One region of the Chelativorans composti genome, then DNA from elsewhere that is predicted to be linked to it. Evidence: riboswitches for the same ligand, from Rfam matches in the RefSeq annotation. Region 1 holds a riboswitch; the other holds the start of a gene.

Region 1 (10,895 bases):
AGCCATCACGATCGATTCCGCCAACCTGACGCTTCATGGAAATCCTTTTTCCAGCACAAACTATACCCTCGTATCAGCGATTTCGACGGGAGGCGCAGGTGGCGGTGGCGGTCACGCAACCGCAAATGCTGGCGACGCGCATGGTGGTGAGGGTGGAGACGGGAACTTTGGCGGAGGCGACGGAGCTTCCGTCATCATCAAAGAGGGAACGTTCACCCTCGACGGCTCCGGAGGCTTGATAACAGGCACGGCGATCTATGTGACGTCTGCCGGCGGCAAGGGCGGTGACGGTGGCGGGGCGCATACCGGCACCCCGAAGGCGTATGGTGGCGCTGGCGGTAAAGGTGGAGACGGGGGCACCGCCTATGCTTCGCTTGGTTCTGCGCAAATCACCGCAAAAGATGGCACAGCAGGTGTAACCGTTGTGAGCGCTGGCGCCGATGGGGGTGCCGGCGGCGAGGCGATAGCTGACGGGGGCGACGCCTACGGCGGCGATGGAACCCATCAAGCGTGCAATGCGGATGGATCGGACTGCCATCTCGTCAGCGGCGGCGACGGGGGAACTGCGTCTCTGGTTCATGGGTCGGCCACGATCACGGTGGATACAGGCACCCATGGCATACTCGTGCAGAGTCTCGGCGGACAGGGCGGCGCCGGCGGCAAAGGCGAGGCGATCGCGGGCGAAGCCATTGGCGGAAATGGCGGCCCGGGTGGCAATGCCGGCGACGTCACCGTCACGAGCGGCGGTGGTGTCGTAACCATTTCCATGACCAGCACCACCAACAGCCAGAACGGGATCCGTGTCGAGAGCATTGCCGGAAATGGCGGCAAGGGCGGCGACGGAGACGGGAAAACAATTGACGTTTCTAATGGCGGCGACGGCGGCAAGGGAGGCAACGGCGGAAACGTCAACGCGGAGATTGCCGCAAACATCAGCACGGCCGGTCCGTCCAGTAACGGCATCATCGCTCGCAGCTACGGCGGCGCCGGTGGCGACGGCGGCAACGCGACGGCACCGATCGGTGGCGGGCATGGCGGTACGGCAGCTGGCGCCGGTCCGGCGGGCACGGTAACGCTCGACTTCACCGGGACCATCACCACGGCGGGCAAAGAGTCGAACGGCATTCTCGTCCAATCGATCGGGGGCTTTGCGGGCAATGGCGGCGGCGCGACGGGCTTTGTGAGCTATGGCGGCGGCAGCCAGAGCGCGGGCGACGGCGGCGCGGTTCAGGTGACGCTGAGCAGCGGGACGCAGATCAAGACAGGCGGCGACTATGCCTATGCGTTACAGGCGCAGTCGGTCGGCGGCGGCGGCGGTCGCGGCGGTTCTGCCGGCGGCGTTGCCGCACTGGGCGGAAGCGGGTCTGCAGGCGGCAACGGCGGCACGGTAAACGTTTCCACTGTCAGCGGCGTCTCCCTGTCGACCACGGGCCAGTACGCCATTGGCCTTTACGCCACGAGCAACGGCGGCGGCGGCGGTGATGGCGGTGCGGCCACAGGCGTGGTGAGCATTGGCGGCCAGGGCGGCACTGGCGGCAGCGGCGGCAAGGTTACGGTCAGCCACGCCGCTTCGATTGACACCAGTGGAGAGTATGCCACCGGCCTGCTTGCCCAGAGCGTGGGCGGTGGCGGTGGCACTGCGCACAATACCTTTGGCGCCCTCACCACGATCGGCGGCTCGGGCGGCCAGGGAGGCAACGGCGGCGATGTCTCCGTCACCAATGCCGGCACCGTCACGACAACGGGAAATTATGCCGACGCCATCTTCGTACAAAGCGTGGGCGGCGGCGGTGGCAAGGGCTCCAACTCCGGTTCACTCAACACCGGCATCAGCACGACTTTCGGCGGCACCGGCGGCCAAGGCGGCGATGGCGGAAACGTGACGTACACCGATGCCGGTGCCGCGGGGAGGACGATCTCTACCAAGGGCGAGCAGTCCCGCGGCGTGTTCCTGCAGAGTGTCGGCGGCGGCGATGGCGGCACCACTGTCAGCATCGCCCCCATCGACCTTACCGATGTCGGCGTGACCATGGGAGGCACAGGCGGCGATGGCGGACATGGCGGCATGGCCATCAACGTCACCGGCGCCTCCCTGGTATCGCTGACCTCAACAATCGGCGGCAACGGCGGTGGCGGCGGCACCGCGGCAGCGGTGACGGTTTCGGGGTCCGGAAAGCTTTCGACATCCGGCGATCATTCCGATGCCATCAAGGCCCAGTCCGTCGGTGGCGGTGGCGGCCATGGCGGCATGGCCATCAGCGGGTCCACGCTGACGGCGCTCACGATCAATACTTCGATCGGGGGGAAGGGCGGAACCGGTTCAACGGCCGACAAGGTTTCCGTCACCTGGAGCGGAGACATTTCGACCACCGGCGACCACTCCAAGGGCATCCTGGCCCATTCCACCGGCGGTGGCGGCGGTACAGCAGGCACGTCAGTGTCAGCGAGCGTCATCTCCACGGGCGGCTCGATCAACGTGGGCATCGGCGGTGACGGCGGCGACGGCGGCACGGGCAACGATGTCACGGTGAAACAGCAGTCAGGCACCATCACCACCGCCGGTGCCAACTCGGCGGGCATTCTCGCCCACTCGATCGGCGGCGGCGGCGGCAACTCCGGCATCACCGTGTCGGGCACGCTCAACAGCGGCATGTCGCTGTCAACGTCGGTCGGCGGCAATGGTGGCAGCGGCAACGATGCCGGGACGGTTCAGGTCTCCGCCACCAATGTGACCACTTCGGGCCATGCGTCTGCGGCAGTCGAGGCGATCAGCACCGGCGGCGGTGGCGGTTCGGCCCAGATGACCGCCGCGCTTACCGGTTCATCGAGCCAGTCCGTCAACGTCGCGGTCGGCGGCAAGGGTGGCGCAGGTGGTAACGGCAACACGGTTACGGTTTCGCTTGATGGCACGCTCAATACGGCTGGCGACGAGTCCGACGGTATTCGCGCGATCAGCGCCGGTGGCGGTGGTGGCGCAGGCAGCCTGACGATGACCGGACAGATCAGCGGCGGCATACCGATCGGGGTCGGCGTCGGCGGCAATGGCGGCGTCGGCGGTGCGGGCGGTGACGTCAACGTGTCGACCTCTGCCGACAGCACCATCTACACCACAGGCGTGCTTTCAGAAGGCATTCTCGCCATGAGCGTGGGCGGCTCGGGCGGTTCCTCCGGCTTCGTCGCGTCGGCCAATCTGTTCGCCGGCGCCGATGCCAATGTCGACATCAACGGCCACGGCGGCAATGGCGGCAATGCCGGAACCGTTACCGTCAACAACCAGGGCAGCATCATCACCGAAGGCATGGCCTCCAGCGGCATCGAAGCCTCGTCCATCGGCGGTGGCGGTGGCAATGCCAAGGGTGTCGTCAACGCTTCGGCCCTGTCGATGGGCACGGCGGCGGTCTCGGTCGGCGGCAGCGGCGGCGACGGCGGCAAGGGCGGTAATGTCAACGTGACGAGCACCGGCTCCATCGAGACCTACGAAGTCTTTTCAATGGGCATCCTGGCCCAATCCATCGGCGGCGGCGGCGGCCATGGCAGCTTCATCGCGCAGGCGAGCGCCACCGGCGGCGAGTATTCCGGTGAAGTCGGGGTGTCGATCGGCGGATCGGGCGGCAATGGCGGAACCGGCGGTGGCGTGACCGTCACCACCGGCGGGAGCATCTCCACCTACGACTTCGGTGGTATCGGCATTCTGGCCCAGTCCATCGGCGGCAACGGCGGAAAGGCCGGCTCGGCCTACTCCGTCCTGGTCACGGGGCAGAAGGGCAATGCCTTCAATATCGATGTCAATCTTGGCGGCGAAGGTGGCAAAGGCGCCGACGCCGGTACGGTAACGGTCAGTTCCACCGGCGACATCACCACCAATCTTGGTGGATCGGATGGCATCGCTGCCATGAGCATCGGCGGCGGCGGCGGCAAGGGCGGGAAGGCCGCAAACATCAACGTCTCCCCCCTGCCCGGAGACTCGGACGACTCGGGCGACAACACCACCCAGTTTAACGTCACCGCAAAGTCGACGTCGGCGGTAAGGGCGGCAGCGGCGGCAACGGCAACACGGTGAAGGTGACAAACAACGCCCTCATTACCACGCTCGATGCCTATTCGCGCGGCATCTATGCGGCCAGCATCGGCGGCGGCGGAGGTGACGGCGGTTCCACGTCGTCGGCATCCTTCTCCTTCAACGGCATCTGCCAGATGGTCTCCGACAATACGGGCTACGAGTGCAAGCCGTCGCAAGGCTCGTCCGAGAACAAGACCACCAAGGTCAGCCTGTCGCTGACGGCCTCGGTAGGCGGCAACGGCGGCGCGGCCGGCGATGGTGGGGACGTCTCAGTCGAGCATGATGCCGTAATACTCACCTACGGCGACCTCAGCCATGGCATAGCCGCGCGCTCCATCGGGGGCGGCGGCGGCGACGGCGGCAACGGCGCTCTCGGCATCTCGGCCTGGACCAACAACGACGCGGCGAACACGTTCGCCGGCCTGCCTGGCGCCTTCACCTTCACACCGAACTTCAACAACGTCACGGTGAACATCGGCGGCTCTGAAGGCGCGAGCGGCCATGGTGGCAGCGTGTCAATCAGCGGGACCGGCTCGATCATTACCGTCGGTAAGCAGGCCTACGGCATCCACGCCCAGTCAATCGGTGGCGGCGGCGGCACAGGCGGCGCCGGGGCCGGCGGCGTGTGGGCGGCCGTCACCGTGGGCGGTTTCGGCAGCGGCGGCGGCGACGGCGGAGACGTTACGGTCGACCTCTCCGGCGGTATCGAGACTTACGGCAAGGGCGCCGTGGGCGTCTTCGCCCAGTCGGTCGGCGGTGGCGGCGGCGCCGCCGGCGATGTCGAGACGGGCTGGTCTCAGAAATGGGAGAACCTCAACATCGGCGCCGGCCTGGTCGTCCAGAACTCGGCTGGCGACGGCGGCAACGGCGGCAAGGTCACCATCCAGACAGGCTCCATCACGACAACCGGACAAGATGCGCATGGCATACTGGCCCAGTCGACGGGCGGCTCAGGCGGCATTGTCAGCGTTTCCGGCAGCATCGCGCACCCCGGCAGCATGTTTGTCGCCGGTAGCGCCGGCGATCTCGGCAACGGCGGCGATATCTCGATCACCAACAATGGGGCGATCAAGGTGTCCGGCAGCGGCGCACACGGCGTCATCGCCCAGAGCACGGCGGGCAGCACGAAGATTCCGACGGAGAACAGCATCGCCGCTCAGTCGGCAGGCGATACTACCGATCAGAAGAACACGGCCGGGAACATCTCCATCAACGTGAACGCCGACATCATCGCTTCGGGCGAGAACGGCCGCGCCATCCTCGCCCAGAGCCAAGGCGCCACCAATGGCACGATATCCATCACCGTGGCCGAAGGCGCGACGGTGTCGACCAGCGCGGCCGGAGCCGAGACCGTCGCCCTGTTCGACGGCACCAACAATACCCTCAACAACAATGGCACCATCCGCAACGAGGGCACCGATCCAACCGACTATGTCATCCGCACAAACGGTTCCAGCCTGACGGTGAACAACTACGGCGTCATCGAAGGGTCCGTACTGTCAAAGGCGAATGACCAGAACGGCGTAAGCGGCCCGATCGAAATCATCAATATCGAGTCGGGCACCTTCGGACTGGGCGCGACCATGAATCTCGGCGAGCGCGGCAGCCTGACCAACCTCGGCACAATGTCCGCCGGCACGGTCGGCACCATCGGCTCAACCGGGTTCACCGGATTACTCGCCCAGACAAATCTGGGAACGCTCGTCGTCGACTACGTACCTGGCGGCGCCAATGACCTGATCACAGTCACCAGCGGTTCGAACAATCCCGGACTAGGGGGCACCGTGCTGCCAGCCAGCCAGGGAACTGTCAGCAGCAAGTCTGGCACCATCACGATCGTAAACTCTGAGGTACCATTCAACTTCAATCAGTTATCGGTTTCGAGTACCGCGACGGTGGCGTATTCCCTGTCCCAGGTCAGCCAGTCGGGAGGCGGTGAGGCGATCACCCTCTCCTACTCCATCGATTACGCACCTTGGGCGAACGATCCGGACCGGGTTCCGGGGACGGTCGCGGCGAACATAACGCAAAACCATACCAACTTCGGCGCGCATCTCGACGATCTGCTGCGCTTCCGCCAGAACAACGCGGGCGACGAATACAGCTTCATCGATAACCTGCTCCATACGATCCATGGCATCGAGGACTTCGATGAGTTGCTGGAGTTCTATGCCGGCTTCGCTCCCGCCGAACTGTTTGCCCCGGCAGAGGCGACGGTCCAGGCGGCCCTGCGCTTCTCCGGCGGGTTGCAGGACTGCCCCGGCTTTGAACTGGGCGGCCTGCGCGTCAGCAGCCCGGATTATTGCGGCTGGTTCCAGATCAACGGCGCCCACAACAAGCGCGACTCCGGCCGCTACAATCTCGGCTACACGGCCAACGACGTCGGCATGTTCGGCGGTGTCAAGGTCGAGGTCGCCCAGGACTGGTTCGCGAGCGTCGCGCTCGGCCTGGAGGCGTCGGACGTCGATGCGCGCAAGTTCTCGGCCAACGGGCCGCGCTTCCATGCCGGCTTGGGGCTGAAGCGTGAAATCGGGGCCACATCCGTCGGCGCCACGGTTTCGGCCGGGTTCGGCAGCTTCGATATCGAGCGACTGGTCACCACGCCCGAGGGTGAGGTGGTTCATACGGGCGACCCCAACCTCAGCTGGTTCTCGGCCATGGCACATCTGTCGCACACCTTTGCGCTGGGCGAGAGGGCCTATGTGAGGCCACAGCTCGATGCGGGCATCCTCTACCTGCACCAGTCAGGCTATCGCGAGCAGCAGGGCGATCTCTATGGACTGACGGTGGGGCCGATCAACCACACGGTCGGCGTCATCAACCCGTCCATCGAGTTCGGCTCGTCGTTCACGACCGGTGGCATGCCGGTCGAGGGCTCGATCAAGGCCGGCCTGCTGGCCTTCGTGGGAGAGAAGGACTGGTCGTCGACACTGCGGCTCAATGGTCTGCCGGAGGACGGGCCGAGCTACACCATTACCGACAAGCGGCAGCGCGTGTTCGGGACGCTGGGCGCTTCGCTCAAGGTGGGGTTGACGGAGAACGCTTCCTTCGAACTCGGCGGCTCGGCTCTCTTCAACGGAGACCAGCAGCAGTTCTCTGGCGGCGCCCGCCTGTCGGTCCGGTTCTGAGCAGGAGGTAAGGCCGTGGCGGGTGTGAACGGTGTGTTCACCGGAGCCTGGTTGCACGTTCTGCTCTGCGCGGGCATGTTTTCCCCGACAAGCGGGAGAGAGTCGGCCCGCCGACCGCCGAAGGAGCAACCGCCCCGGAAACTCTCAGGCAACCGGACCGCTTGATGGACAACACTCTGAAAAGCGGAGCGGCAGCTCCCGCCCAAGGTGTAAGCTGATACTGCCTGACGCAGATCGGCGATGCTCTCAGGCCAATGACAGAGGGGGCTCCAACGCCATCGCCTGGCGTGCCCTTTATGGAGCCTGACTTGAGCCCGAAGCACACCCACGCGCCGTAACGCGCTGAAACCGACTCCCTTCGACAGATCCGGCCGCCTGCCTCCTCAGCGGAAGCTTCGGGGCGGGCCGCCATCGACGCGCCCCTGCACAGGGGGCGCGCGTGTTGCCAATTGACAGGACGTTTCATGACCACATCGCGCCCCATCGACCGACGACTGTTTCTCAGCGGTTTCGCAAGCGCCGCCGGACTGGCCCTATCGGGCTGCACCACTTCCCTTCCGCGTTCGGAAGAAATCGTACCCGAACCAGCTCCTCCCGCATTCTCCGCAGAAGCCATGCTGATGTACCGGGCGATGGCCGAGGAGCGTTTCCCGATCCCGGCGGTCGACTTGAGCCAGCTCGATCCCGTGTTTGTCCGGGCGGTCGTCGATTACCCCACCCCGGAGAGGCCCGGAACGGTCATTGTCGATACGCTCAATCGATACCTCTATCATGTCCGCGACAACGGAACTGCCACTCGCTACGGCGTGGGAGTCGGCCGAGCGGGGTTTGAGTGGTCCGGACGGGGGCACATCGCCTATGGACGCGAGTGGCCCGTGTGGACCCCTCCGGCCGACATGATTGCGCGCCAGCCGTCCCTGGAGAAGTGGCGGCACGGTCAGCCGCCGGGGCCCGACAATGCACTTGGCGCACGAGCCCTCTACATCCATCAAGGCAACCGGGACACGCTTTACCGTCTGCACGGAACCGGTGAGGCTCACACGATAGGCAAGGCCATCTCGTCAGGCTGCGTGCGGCTTCTGAACCAGGACATCATTCACCTCTACCAGGAGGTGAAATGGGGTTCTCCGATTGTCGTTCTGGTGTAGGGCCGGCGGCGGTCCCGAGCGGCCAGCTCAGAGGTGTCAGCGCCAGTCCCGGTTTGCAATTTCCGGGTATGAGAAATGCCACAGGACCAGCCTCTGCTCTCTGCCCCGGAGCTACCATCGCCGGGTCTCCTCACCCTTCCAGATCGAGCGCATAGCCTGCGCCGCGGACGGTGCGGATCGGGTTGGGGCCGCCGGGCAGGCTCAGCGCCTTGCGCAGGCGGCCGACGGCCACGTCCACTGCGCGGAAGTCGATATCCGCATCCTGTCCCCAGACCCGGTCGAGCAGCTGCTCGCGGCTCCAGACACGACCCGGCCGCTCCATGAAAACCGTCAGCAGGCGATATTCGATCGGACCTAGATGCAGCGGATGGCCGGCGCGCTCCACCCGGTGGCGTTCCGGATCCAGGATGATATCGCCATAGTGCAGGATCTCGCCCGCCGAGGCGGGGCTCGTGCGGCGCAGGAGCGCGCGCATCCGCGCGAGCAGCTCGGTGACGGAATAGGGTTTCACCACGTAGTCATCCGCGCCGGTATCGAGGCCGCGCACGAGATCGTCCTCCTCGCCGCGGGCCGTCAGCATCAGGACCGGGATCGCCCTGGTGGCAGGATCAGCCCGCAGCCTGCGGCAGATCTCGATGCCGGAAAGGGACGGCAGCATCCAGTCGAGCACGATCAGCACGGGCTCGCTCTCCCGGGCGACCAGAAGCCCCTCCTCGCCGTCCACGGCGCGCAGCACGGCAAAGCCTGCCTTTTCAAGGTTGTAGGCCAGCATCTCCATCTGCGCCGGCTCGTCCTCGACAACGAGCACCTTCGGCTTCAGGTCCCCCGTCATCCCTGCTTTTCGTCCTCCCGGCCCGGCGCGGTGAAGCTGGTGGCGTCCGCTTTCGGGCGGTCAGCTCCGGGCATTTCACCAGTAAGCATATAGGCCACCTGCTCGGCGATGGCCGTGGCATGGTCGCCGATGCGCTCTACATTCTTGGCGACGAACAGCATGTGCATGCAGGGCGTGATGTTGCGCGGGTCCTCGATCATGTAAGTGAGCAGCTCGCGGAAGAGCGCGTTGTGCATGTGGTCCACCTCCTGGTCGCGGCGGCGAACCTCCTCCGCCAGCGGCAGGTCGCGCCGGAGATAGGCGTCCAGCACATCATGCACCATGTCGCGCGCCAGCGCGCTCATCCGGCGGATGGAACGGGAGGCCGGCTGCAGGACCTCCGAACGGGCGATGATCGTATTACGCTTGCCGATATTCTTGGCGTAGTCGCCTATGCGCTCCAGGGCGGCAGCGATCTTCAACGCGCTCACGGCAAAGCGCAGGTCTTCCGCGAGCGGCTGGCGCAGGGCGAGCAGGCGCACGACCTCCTCGTCGATGCGGGCGTTGAGCGTGTCGACATGGCGGTCCCGATCGCGCACCGAGTCGCCAAGCTCGACATCTCGGCGCACGAGCGCCTCTGCCGCATCCTCGATCTGCGTCTCGACCAGCCCGCCCATCTCCAGAATGAGGGACTCGATCCGGTGCAGTTCCTCGTCGAATGCGCTGACAATGTGCTGGCGGTCCTGCATTCCTTGCTCCTTATCCGATCCTGCCGGTGATGTAGCTTTCGGTCCGCTCGTCCTTCGGATTGGTGAAGATTTCGCGCGTATCGCCCTCTTCGACAATCCTGCCCATGTGAAAGAAGGCCGTGCGTTGCGACACGCGCGCAGCCTGCTGCATGGAGTGGGTGACGATAACAATCGTGTAGTTTTCGCTCAGCCTGCCGATCAGTTCCTCCACCTTCGCGGTCGCTACCGGATCAAGGGCCGAACAGGGCTCGTCCATCAGGATCACTTCAGGCTCCAGCGCAATCGCGCGGGCAATGCACAATCGCTGCTGCTGACCGCCGGAAAGGCTTGTCCCCGATTCGCGCAGCCGGTCCTTCACCTCATCCCACAGGCCCGCACCGCGCAGGCTGGCCTCGACCCTATCCTCAAGCTCCGAGCGGCTTTGTGCAAGCCGGTGGATGCGCAGGCCGTAGGCCACGTTGTCGAAGATCGACTTTGGAAACGGATTGGGTCTTTGGAACACCATGCCCACGCGCGAGCGAAGGGCGGTCACGTCGATGTCGGAAGCCAGGATATCAACGCCTTCGAGCAGCACCGAACCGGTGACGGTGCAATTCTCGATCGTGTCGTTCATCCGGTTGAGGCAGCGCAGAAAGGTCGACTTGCCGCAGCCGGACGGGCCGATAAGGGCAGTTACCCCACGGGGAAATATGTCGAGATCGACATCGAACAGCGCCTGCTTGTGACCGTAGAAGACATTGAGCCTGCGCGCCGAGATCTTTGGTGCGAGCAGTCCGCCCGAAGTGATCTCGGCCACCGCAGCGGCCTGGGAAGAAGTCTCCTGAAACATGGCTTTCGCCTCCATTGTCGTTACCACCGCTTGGCCAGCCGCTGCCGCAGGAAGACGGCGAGGCCGTTCATCAGAACCAGGAAGCCGATCAGCACAAGGATTGCCGCGGCCGTGCGGGCAAGGAAGCCCCGCTCGGGGCTGTCGGCCCAGATGTAGATCTGCGTGGGCAA
Region 2 (10,895 bases), on a different contig from region 1:
ACAGTGGCTGGTACTCGGTGCGCCAGGAGGCCTATTTCGACGAGAGCGAGACGACCGTGGGCGAGGACGGCATCCGCCGCGAGCCGCTCGGCTCTCCCGTCGAGTGGAACGAGGAGGAAAGCTATTTCTTCCGCCTCTCCAAGTACCAGGACAAGCTGCTCGAGTATTACGAGAAAAACCCGGACTTCATCGGCCCGGCCGAGCGCCGCAACGAAGTGATCAGCTTCGTCAAGTCCGGCCTCAAGGACCTGTCGATCTCGCGAACCACCTTCAATTGGGGCGTGCCGGTACCGGGCGACGAGAAGCACGTCATGTACGTGTGGGTCGACGCGCTCACCAACTACATCACCGCCGCCGGTTTCCCCGACGAGAACGCTGAACGCTGGCGCTTCTGGCCGGCTGACGTCCACATCATCGGCAAGGACATTGTCCGCTTCCACGCCGTCTACTGGCCGGCCTTCCTGATGTCGGCGGGCATCGGACTGCCGAAGCGCGTCTACGCGCACGGCTTCCTGTTCAACCGCGGCGAGAAGATGTCGAAGTCCGTCGGCAACGTGGTCGATCCGTTCAAGCTCGTCGAGCATTATGGCCTTGATCAGGTGCGCTATTTCTTCCTGCGCGAGGTACCGTTCGGCCAGGACGGCAGCTACAGCCATGAGGCGATCGTCAACCGCATCAACGCCGACCTTGCCAACGACCTTGGCAACCTTGCGCAGCGTTCGCTGTCGATGATCGCAAAGAACTGCGAGGGCAAGGTGCCCGAATACGGTGCCTTCTCCGACGCCGACAGGGCGATCCTCGACCAGGCCGAAGCCGCGCTCGCCACCGCCCGCGAGGCGATGGACCGCCAGGCGATCAACGTCGCCCTCAACGCCGTTTTCGATGTGGTGTCTGAGGCCAACCGCTATTTCGCCGCGCAGGAGCCCTGGGCCCTGCGCAAGACCGATCCCGCCCGCATGGGCACGGTTCTCTTCACCACGGCTGAAGTGCTGCGCCGCGTCGGCATTCTGTGCCAGCCTTTCATCCCGAACGCGGCGGCCAGGCTGCTCGACATCCTCGCCGTGCCCGCCGACAAGCGCAGCTTCGCCGAAATCGCGACCGACCGCATGCTGGTGCCCGGCACCGCGCTTCCCAGCCCGCAACCGATCTTCCCGCGCTATGTGGAGGTCGAGAACACGGCGGCGGGGGTTGAGGGATGATGCTGGTCGACAGCCACTGCCATCTGGACTTTCCGGACTTCGAGGCGGAGCGTGACGCGGTGATCGGTCGCGCCCGTGAGGCTGGCGTCGGGCTGATGGTCACGATCTCGACCCGCGTGCGCCAGTTCGACCGCATCCGCGCGATCGCCGAGGCTTACGAAAACGTCTTCTGCACGATCGGCACCCATCCGCATAACGCGGAGGAGGAGGCCGGCATTCCGGCGAGCGAGCTGGTGAAAATCGCCACTAGCCATCCGAAGGTGGTCGGCATCGGCGAGGCGGGTCTCGACTACTTTTACGACAAGGCTCCGCGCGACCTGCAGGCCCAGGGCTTTCGCGCCCACATCGAGGCAGCGCGGGAAACCCGGCTGCCGCTCGTCATCCACGCCCGCCAGGCGGACGAGGACGTGATCCGTATCCTCGATGAGGAAACGGGGAAGGGGGCCTTCCCCTTCATCCTGCACTGCTTCTCCTCCGGGCCAGAGCTTGCCCGCAGGGGCGTCGAGCTTGGCGGCTATGTGTCCTTCTCCGGTATCCTCACCTTCAAGAACTCGCAGGAGATCAGGGATATAGCGAAAACCGTGCCCACGGATCGCCTTCTGGTCGAGACGGATGCGCCCTACCTTGCGCCGGTTCCCTTCCGCGGCAAGCGCAATGAACCCGCCTTCGTGGCGAAGACGGCGGCCGTGCTGGCCGATACCATCGGTGTGACGGCGGAAGAGATCGCGCGGATCACGACAGAGAACTTCTTCCGCCTGTTCACCAAGGTTCCAAGGGAGCTCGCGAGGGAAATCTGAGCATGTCCGACCGACTGCGGCTCACCATCCTCGGGTGCGGCTCGTCGCCGGGCGTGCCGCGCATCACGGGCGAATGGGGCGCCTGCGATCCGTCCAATCCGCGCAACCGGCGCCTTCGCGCCTCCGCACTCGTCGAGCGCATCCGGCCGGATGGGGCAAAGACCACCGTCGTCATCGACACCGGCCCCGATTTCCGCGAACAGATGATCCGCGCCGGCGTGAAGCGGCTGGATGCCGCAGTCTATACCCATCCGCACGCCGACCACATCCACGGCATCGACGACCTGCGCGGCTACGTTCAGGTGCAGCGCAAGCGCATGGATGTCTATGCGGACGACGCGACCATGGCGCGTCTTATCGAGGGCTTCGGCTATTGCTTCGAGACACCGCCAGGCAGCGACTATCCACCGATCCTCACCGGGCACCGGATCGAGCACTACGTGCCGTTCACGATCGACGGGGACGGGGGGCCGCTCACCTTCCTGCCCCTGCCGCATCAGCACGGGCTCATCCATTGCCTGGGCTTCCGCATCGGGCCGTTCGCCTACTGCTCGGACATCAACGATTTCTACCCGCAGTCCCTGCCGCATCTGCAAGGTCTTGAACTGCTGGTGATCGGCGCGCTCCAATACGCACCGCACCCGAACCATCTGTCGCTGAAGGAAGCGCTCGAGTGGATCGAGCGGCTGAAGCCTGAACGGGCCGTGCTTACCCACATGCACGTGCCGCTGGACTACCGGGCCGTGCAGGATGCGACGCCGGATCATGTCGAACCGGCCTACGACGGCCTGGTGATCGAAACCACCATTCCATCTGATTGCATTCCATCCAATTGATTGAACAACAGGGAGGGGAACCCGTGTCGAAGAGCATCAATCGTGTCATTGCCGCGGCCAACGCCGCCGGACTGCCCATCGAGGTGAAGCGCATGGGCGAGTCCACCCGGACCGCGGAGGAAGCCGCCCAGCAGTGCGGCTGCGCGGTGGATCAGATCGTGAAGTCGCTGGTTTTCGCGGGGGAACAGTCGGGCAGGCTCTATCTGTTCATGGTGCGCGGCTCGAAGATGCTCGACCTGCACAAGGCGCAGACCCTGGTGGGAGAGCCGCTTTCGCGTGCCGATCCGCGCCGCATCCGTGAGGAGACGGGCTTTGCCATCGGCGGCGTGTCGCCGCTCGGCCATCCGGAGACCGTCCGCCGCTATGCGGACAAGGGCCTGACCGAGTACGAGTTCGTCTGGGCCGCCGCCGGCGCGCACGACGCCGTGTTCCAGGCCGAGCCTAACGCGCTCATCAAGGCCGCCGGCGCCGCTGTCGCGGAAATCGCGTCCTAGCGCGGTCGCGGAAAGGTGGGGACCGGTCTCCGTCTGGAACTTCCGAGAAATACATGGCTGAGAGCGGTCAGGGTTTTCCTCAAGATCTGAATTGCCCTGGCCGCTGACACCTGCAGGTCGCGGCAGCTTACCCGCGACCAATCGTTCCGCGCTCGAAGACGCCGCTGTGTCCGGATCGAGACTCATGTAAATTTTGCCGGTCTTTCGCAAGCCTCACGCACACGGACAACAATGAAAGCTCTGGAACTGCTGATCGAACGGACCATCCTGTCCGCGCGCTGGATCCTGGTGGTGTTCTACATCGGCCTGGCGGTCGCGCTGGGCGTCTACGCCGTTTCCTTCCTCTTCAAGCTCGGCAAGGTGGCCGCCCACTTTTTCGAGTACAACGAGGAAAGCATGATTCTCGCGATGTTGGGTCTGATCGATGCCACCCTGGTCGGCGGCCTGATCGTGATGGTCATGATTTCCGGCTACGAGAACTTCGTCGGCCGCTTCGAGGACGCCGAGAACGAGGAGATTTCCTGGCTCGGCAAGCTCGATACCGGCAGCCTCAAGATCAAGGTCGCCTCGTCCATCGTCGCCATCTCCTCGATCCACCTGCTGCAGATCTTCCTCGATGCCGAGAAATACGACTCCACGCATCTCATGTGGGTCACGCTCATGCACCTGACCTTCGTGGTCTCGGCGCTGCTGCTCGGCTTCCTCGAAAAGATCATGAAGACGCACCACTGACGGGAAAACGCCATCGAGGCCATGCCACGGCCGCCGGAAGCGCTCCGACGGCTTTCTTGTTGGGGCAGGGGCGGATCTGTGCAAGCCTCACCCAGGCAAACGAAAAGGGCCGGACAGGCCGGCCCCTCAATCGACGGTATCTTCCCGCCTATCGCATCACGCAGAAGCGGCGCTCTCCGCCATAGGTGACGTACGTGCCCGTCTGCGGATCGAACGACCGGTACTTCTGCGAGCAGTAACGGTACCACTCGGGAGACCACGGCTCGCCCGGGCGCGCATACTGGCCCGGCGGCGGCGGAGGCGGATTGTTGCTGGAGTTCACCGCGCCCGCAATGGCGGCACCGGCAATTGCGCCCAGCACTCCGATCGCCAGATCCCGGCCGGCGTCGTGCTTGTGATGATGCGGTGGCCGCGGGGGATGCGGCGGACGTGGCGGCGGGGGCGGATAGGGAGGCCGCGGATGGTGCGCCGGAGGCGGCCCGGGCGGAAATGGCGGACGATGGTGCTTGCTCTGCGCCAGAGCCGGCGATGCTGCTGCAACCAGCATCGTGGCGACCAGGAAGGATGAAAGGGCCTTCTTCATGACGGTTCCCCATGTTGATAGTTGTTAGCTTATCGGAAAGCCGATGAACGCGCAATGAATGCCGTTAGCCAGCTACTTTGCTTGGCCGCTGCGATTGGGATCGGTGTGCGCGTCACCGGCGTCCGTCATCGCGGGCGATTCAGAGTTCCGCCCGGCCGGTCGCGTGCGCTGTTGCGTGTTCCACCGCGGACATTTCAACCCATAGCCGAAGCGGAAAGCCAATGCCCCGAAGCGATTTGACTTGCAGGCCCCGGGACAAACCGGATCAAATTCCATGGTGAATCGCCGTCAGGCCAGGCGGGAGGGCCGGGTCCGCCGGGACAGGGACAAGGGCAGGGGGCTCCCAGCCCGAACCAGGGAGCAGATTGCATGACGATTTCCCACGCGTCCGCGCTGGCGGCCCGCGGCAGGCGACCGCTCGTGGCCACCGACCGGAAGGCAGAGGCGCTCCCCCGGCCGCAGCGCCGGCTTCGGTGAGGGAGGACCCATGCTGCCGGAACGCGATACGACAACGGCTTCGGGTGCGGGGAACCTGCACCGGTTCATCAGCGCGCTCGGCGCGGCGCAGATCTGCTCGTGGGGTACGCTCTTTTACGGCTTTCCGGTTATCGCCGAGGCGATGCGGGCCGATCTCGGCTGGACGAAGACGGAGCTCTACGGCGCCGCCACCTGCGGCATGCTGTTGGCGGGCGTCGCGGCCTATCCCGTGGGAGCGGCGATCGACAGGGGCCACGGACGCGCGCTGATGACCAGCGCGTCTGTCACGGCAGGGCTTCTGCTGGCCGCCTGGTCGCAGGTGACGGACATTGCCGCGTTCTACGCGGTTCTCACGCTTCTGGGCTGTATGCAGGCCGCCACACTCTACGAGCCGGCGTTCGCCGTCATCGCGCGTCGGGTCGGGCCGCTGGAGGCCCGCAGGGGCATCACTGTCCTCACGCTCTGGGGTGGCTTCGCGAGCACCGTGTTCATTCCGGTGATCCAGCTGCTCATCGACGCCCATGGCTGGCGCGGCGCGCTGCTCTGGATGGCGGCCGTGAACATCTTCATCTGCGGCGGTCTCTATTTCTTCGCCATCGACCCGGGCCGGGATATTGCAGCCCGCATTCTTAGCACCGATCCCGCCGGTCCTGTCACGGGGCGCGCGGCCGTCGCCTCGGCGATGAAGAAGCCCGCGTACTGGGGTCTGATGATCGCCTGGATTTCCTATGCGGCGGCATTCTCGTCACTGACCTACCATTTCTATCCGCTGCTGCTCGAGCGCGGTCTGGATGCCTCGGGCGTGGTTACGGTCCTGGCGGTCATCGGTCCGGCTCAGGTTGCCGGCCGGGTGATCGTCAGCACCATCGCGTCGCGAGCGCCCGTGCGCCGTGTCGGATCGGTCATCATGGCAATTTTTCCGCTGACGGTCATCGGATTTGCCTATGCGCCGCCGCAAGTGATCGCTCTTGCCGGGATCGCGGCTGTCTACGGCGCAGCCAACGGGATCGCGACGATCGTCCGGGGGCTTTCCGTGCCGGAGATGGTCACGCGGCAAGCCTACGGTTCTGTGAACGGCTCGCTCGTGGCGCCGATGAACATCATGCAGGCCGCGGCGCCTTTGATCGCGGCGCTTATCTGGCAGGCCAGCGGCGGATACGGTGCTGTGCTGGCGGCGATCCTCGCAGCGTCGCTCATTCTGTGCGCGGGCTTCTGGTTCGCCGCTTACAAGGCTGAGGTCAAATGAAACTCCGGCGTCGTTTTGCCTTTCGTCGCATCCGGCAAACGGCGCGCTTCCCGTGCATGTTTGGGCCGGCAAACCAGGTTCTTGAAGCGGATTAAGACGGACGGAACCGCATTTGCCCGCACCTGCATCCACACAACAGTTCCATAATCTATATTATGCGATTTTTGGAATGATGGATTTCTCGCTGTCTTCGCGTACGGCTACATGGCTTCCCTGCTGGATCTTCCGGAGCGAAGGTCGTGGTTCTTCGGTAGCCTGAAAGGTTTCTTCGGTAGCCTGAAAGATGTCCTTGTTTCCAGCGCACGGAGCCTTCCTGCTCAGCCGCGTCGTGCTGCGTCGATAGCGGCGACGTCGATCTTGCGCATTTGCATCATGGCCTGAAACGCGCGCTGCGCTTCGCCGCCGCCAGCGGCCATGGCTTCCATCAGCGTGCGCGGAATGATCTGCCACGAGATGCCCCAGCGGTCCCGGCACCAGCCGCACTCCCGTTCTTCGCCGCCGTTGGCGACGAGCGCATTCCAGTAGCGGTCCGTTTCCTCCTGATCCTCGGTGTAGATCTGAAACGAAAACGCCTCGTTGTGCTGGACCGTTGGGCCGCCATTGAGCCCGATGCACGGAATGCCGGCGACCACGAATTCGACCATGATCACGTCGCCCTGCTGGCCGGATGGATAATCTCCCGGCGCGCGATACGTCCGGACCATACGGCCGTCCGGAAAGACTTCCGCATAAAAGTTGGCCGCTTCCTCTGCGTCCTTGTCGTACCAGAGGCACACGGTGGTCTTTGCGAGCGTCATGGGCGTTTCTCCGTTCGCTGTCCGGCACTCTGCTTCCGCTTTCGCCGGACAGATGTGCAACGTGCCCTCACCGCCCTCACCCGTTATGGTTAACGCCGAAATGGAGCGATCATGAGGCGGAAAACCTGCGCGAACACCGCCTGCGGAAGCCCGTCGACAATAAAGCGGATACGTTTGTTGTGCGAAGTTACCGTTCCAAGTGCCCGCCATATGGTGACATTTCCATCCAACTTGGCTAAGTTACGCGCGTCGTGGGCCGATCAGGCCCGCCTGTCTGCGGGAGAGAGCAGCCTTGAGCTGCCGCCGAAGGGGAAGCGCCCGGAAATCTCTCAGGCAAAGGAACCGTAGGCAGGTTAGACACTCTGGAAAGTCGGAGACACGGGTCTCCGCGCCGAAGGTGTAAGCATCGGACGCGTTTCGCTTCGATGCGAGTCTCTCAGGCTTCCGACAGAGGGGCACTCGACATGTCGTCATTCGACGCCATGAGTGTGACTCTGGAGGCTAAATGAGCAACGTTGACACTGGTCGGCACCTGCCACTCGAAGCTCTTCACATCGCGGCTGGAGCGAAGTTCGGCGGTTTCGCCGGCTGGAACATGCCCATCACCTACCCTGCTGGCGTGATGAAGGAGCATCTTCACACGCGCGAGAAGGCGGGACTGTTCGACATTTCCCACATGCAGCTGTTTCTGGTTGAGGGAGCCGGGGCTGCCACGTTCCTTTCCTTCGTCTGCCCGCTCGATGCGTCCGCCATCGGCATCGGCAAGTGCAAGTACACCATGCTGCTGAACGACAAGGCGGGCATTATCGACGACCTCATCATCACCCAGCTTTCGCCCACGCGCTTCATGGTGGTCGCCAACGCCGGCAATGCCGCGAAGGATGAGGCGCATTTCCGCACCAACGCGGGCAATTTCGACGTCACGATTGAAGCCCTGCCCCGCGTGCTGATTGCGCTCCAGGGGCCGGACGCCGAGTCGGTGCTGACGAACGCAGGGCTCGATCTTTCCACCCTCACCTTCATGACCGCCACCGAACCCAGACCCGGCTGGTTCGCCTCGCGCTCGGGCTATACCGGCGAGGACGGCTTCGAGGTGGCGATGCCGATTGAGGAGGCGGAAGCCTTCGTCGCGAAGATCCTCGCCGACGAGCGGGCCATGTGGATTGGCCTGGCCGCGCGCGACAGCCTCAGGCTCGAAGCCGGCCTCTGCCTGCACGGCCAGGACATTGACGAGACCACCGATCCGGTGATGGCCGGCATTCTCTGGGCCATTCCGAAGCCGGTTCGCGAGTCGGGCAACTTCATCGGCGCCGATGCGCTCCGCGCCATCATCGCGGCAGGAGCCAAGGAGAAGCGCGTCGGCCTGAAGCCGGTCGGCCGCCAGCCGGTGCGCGCCGGCGCTCCGATCCTCGACGCCGTCGGCAACACGGTCGGCCGTGTCACCTCGGGCGGCTTCGGCCCCTCCGTCGGCCACCCGGTCGCGATGGGCTATGTCGCGAAGGAACTTGCCGAGCCCGGCACCACCCTTTTCACGGAAGTGCGCGGCAACCGCCTCGAATTGCAGGTTGCCCCCCTTCCCTTCACGCCACACCGCTACCGCAAAGGATAAGGCAGCATGAGCAAGACCTACTTCACCTCTGACCATGAGTGGATCCGTCTCGAGGGAGACGTCGCCGTCGTCGGCATTACGGATTACGCCCAGGAGCAGCTCGGCGATCTCGTCTTCGTGGAGCTCCCGGAGACTGGCCGCCAGGTCACGAAGGGCGATGCGGTTGTCGTCGTGGAGTCGGTGAAGGCCGCTTCCGACGTCTATTCGCCGGTGGACGGCGAGATCACCGAGGTGAATACCGCGCTCTCGAGCGATCCGGCGCTGGTCAACTCCGCCCCCATGGGTGACGGCTGGCTGTTCAAGATGAAGCTCAGCAATCCAGCCCAGCTCGACGAGCTGATGGACGAAGACGCCTACAAGGCAACGCTCTGAGGTTTCGGCCGGCGCGGACTCCCCTTCCCCTTGCCCGGGCCGGTTTTCCCCTCTTTCACGAGAAGCAGACATGACCAACGGCACCAAACCATCCTTCCTCGCCCGTCATATCGGTCCCCGAGATGCGGACGTGAAGGCCATGCTTGCCGCGCTCGGCGTCCCCTCGATGGAAACGCTGATCGCGCAGGCCGTACCGAAATCCATCCGTTTTGAAGCCGAGCTCGATCTTCCGGCGCCGGTGAGCGAGGCGGAAGCCCTTGCGGAGCTCTCCGCGCAGATGAACCGCAATGTGGTGATGAAGAGCCTGATCGGACAGGGCTACTACGGCACCCACGTCCCGGCGGTCATCCAGCGCAACATGTTCGAGAACCCGGCCTGGTACACAGCCTACACGCCCTACCAGTCGGAGATCAGCCAGGGCCGTCTGGAAATGCTGTTCCATTTCCAGACGCTGGTGACGGAACTTACCGGCCTGCCGGTCGCCTCCGCCTCCCTGCTCGACGAAGGCACCGCCGCGGCCGAGGCCGTTGGCATCGCCTGGCGCCATCACCGTTCCAAGCGCAACCGCGTTGTCATCGCCGGCGAGCTGCATCCGCAGACGCGCGACGTGATCGAGACCCGCGCCGATCCTCTCGGCATCGAGGTCGACACCGGCGCGGTCGACGATGACACCTTCGCTGTCGTGATTTCGTGGCCGGACACCTATGGCGTGTTCCGTGACTACGGCGAGATCATTGCGGCGGCCAAGGCGATCGACGCGATCGTCATCTTCGTCGCCGATCCCCTCGCCCTGCTCCTGTCGAAGTCTCCGGCCGAGCTTGGTGCGGAAGTGGCTGTTGGCTCCATGCAGCGCTACGGCGTGCCGATGGGCTTCGGCGGCCCGCACGCCGCCTACTGCGCCGTCTCCGACCGTCTGACGCGCATCATGCCGGGCCGCATCGTCGGTCAGTCGGTCGACGCCCACGGCCGCCCGGCCTATCGTCTTGCGCTTCAAACCCGCGAGCAGCACATCCGCCGCGACAAGGCGACCTCCAACATCTGCACCGCGCAGGCCCTGCTCGCCAATATGGCCGCTGCCTATGCCATCTGGCACGGTCCCGAGGGCCTCACGGCCATTGCCGAGCGGGTCCACCGGCTGGCGCAGCGTCTGCTTGCCGCCGTGAAGGTCGCCGGCCTCGAAGTTGCCGGCGACGCCATCTTCGACACCGTAACCATTACGCTAAAATCTGACGCCAACGCGTTGATAGAAAATGCGAAAGAGCGCGGCTACCTGCTTCGCAAGGTGGACGATCACACCGTCGGCATCAGTTTTGATGAGACCACGACCGAGGAAGACCTCAAGGTGGTTGCGGAGCTGCTTGGCGTTTCCGTACCGGATCAGGTGGACGTGAAGTTCACGCCGCGCGGCAAGGGCTTCCTCACCCAGCCGGTGTTCCACGCCAACCGCTCGGAAACGCAGATGATGCGCTTCCTGCGCAGCCTCGCCGACAAGGATCTCGCGCTCGATCGCGCCATGATCCCGCTCGGCTCCTGCACAATGAAGTTGAACGCCGCGGCCGAGATGCTGCCCGTGAGCTGGCCGAAGGTCGCCAACCTGCATCCCTTCGCGCCTGCCGAGCACACGGAAGGCTACCGGAAGCTTACGAGCGACCTGGAGTCCTGGCTTGCCACGATCACTGGCTTCGATGCCGTGTCGCTGCAGCCGAACGCTGGCAGCCAGGGCGAGTATGCGGGCCTGCTCGCCATCCGCGGC

The links. Region 1 has a riboswitch for glycine ahead of ABD906_RS11355 (L,D-transpeptidase). Riboswitches for the same ligand answer to the same signal wherever they lie in the genome.
Region 2: linked by a shared signal. The riboswitch ahead of gcvT (glycine cleavage system aminomethyltransferase GcvT) and the one ahead of ABD906_RS11355 (L,D-transpeptidase) in region 1 are both predicted to bind glycine.

The regions. Positions count from the first base shown of each region.
Region 1 covers NZ_BAABGS010000064.1:6,002-16,896, forward strand. Annotated here, with positions in the region: gene ABD906_RS11345 (beta strand repeat-containing protein) at 1-4,060, shown strand, start outside; gene ABD906_RS11350 (autotransporter family protein) at 4,063-7,188, shown strand; glycine riboswitch at 7,271-7,358, shown strand; gene ABD906_RS11355 (L,D-transpeptidase) at 7,653-8,336, shown strand; gene phoB (phosphate regulon transcriptional regulator PhoB) at 8,467-9,156, opposite strand; gene phoU (phosphate signaling complex protein PhoU) at 9,165-9,896, opposite strand; gene pstB (phosphate ABC transporter ATP-binding protein PstB) at 9,907-10,725, opposite strand; gene pstA (phosphate ABC transporter permease PstA) at 10,746-10,895, opposite strand, start outside.
Region 2 covers NZ_BAABGS010000074.1:45,807-56,701, forward strand. Annotated here, with positions in the region: gene metG (methionine--tRNA ligase) at 1-1,199, shown strand, start outside; gene ABD906_RS14520 (TatD family hydrolase) at 1,199-1,996, shown strand; gene ABD906_RS14525 (MBL fold metallo-hydrolase) at 1,999-2,832, shown strand; gene ABD906_RS14530 (YbaK/EbsC family protein) at 2,856-3,326, shown strand; gene ABD906_RS14535 (TIGR00645 family protein) at 3,558-4,058, shown strand; gene ABD906_RS14540 (BA14K family protein) at 4,207-4,641, opposite strand; gene ABD906_RS14545 (MFS transporter) at 5,129-6,364, shown strand; gene ABD906_RS14550 (VOC family protein) at 6,682-7,161, opposite strand; glycine riboswitch at 7,429-7,516, shown strand; gene gcvT (glycine cleavage system aminomethyltransferase GcvT) at 7,667-8,770, shown strand; gene gcvH (glycine cleavage system protein GcvH) at 8,777-9,142, shown strand; gene gcvP (aminomethyl-transferring glycine dehydrogenase) at 9,213-10,895, shown strand, end outside.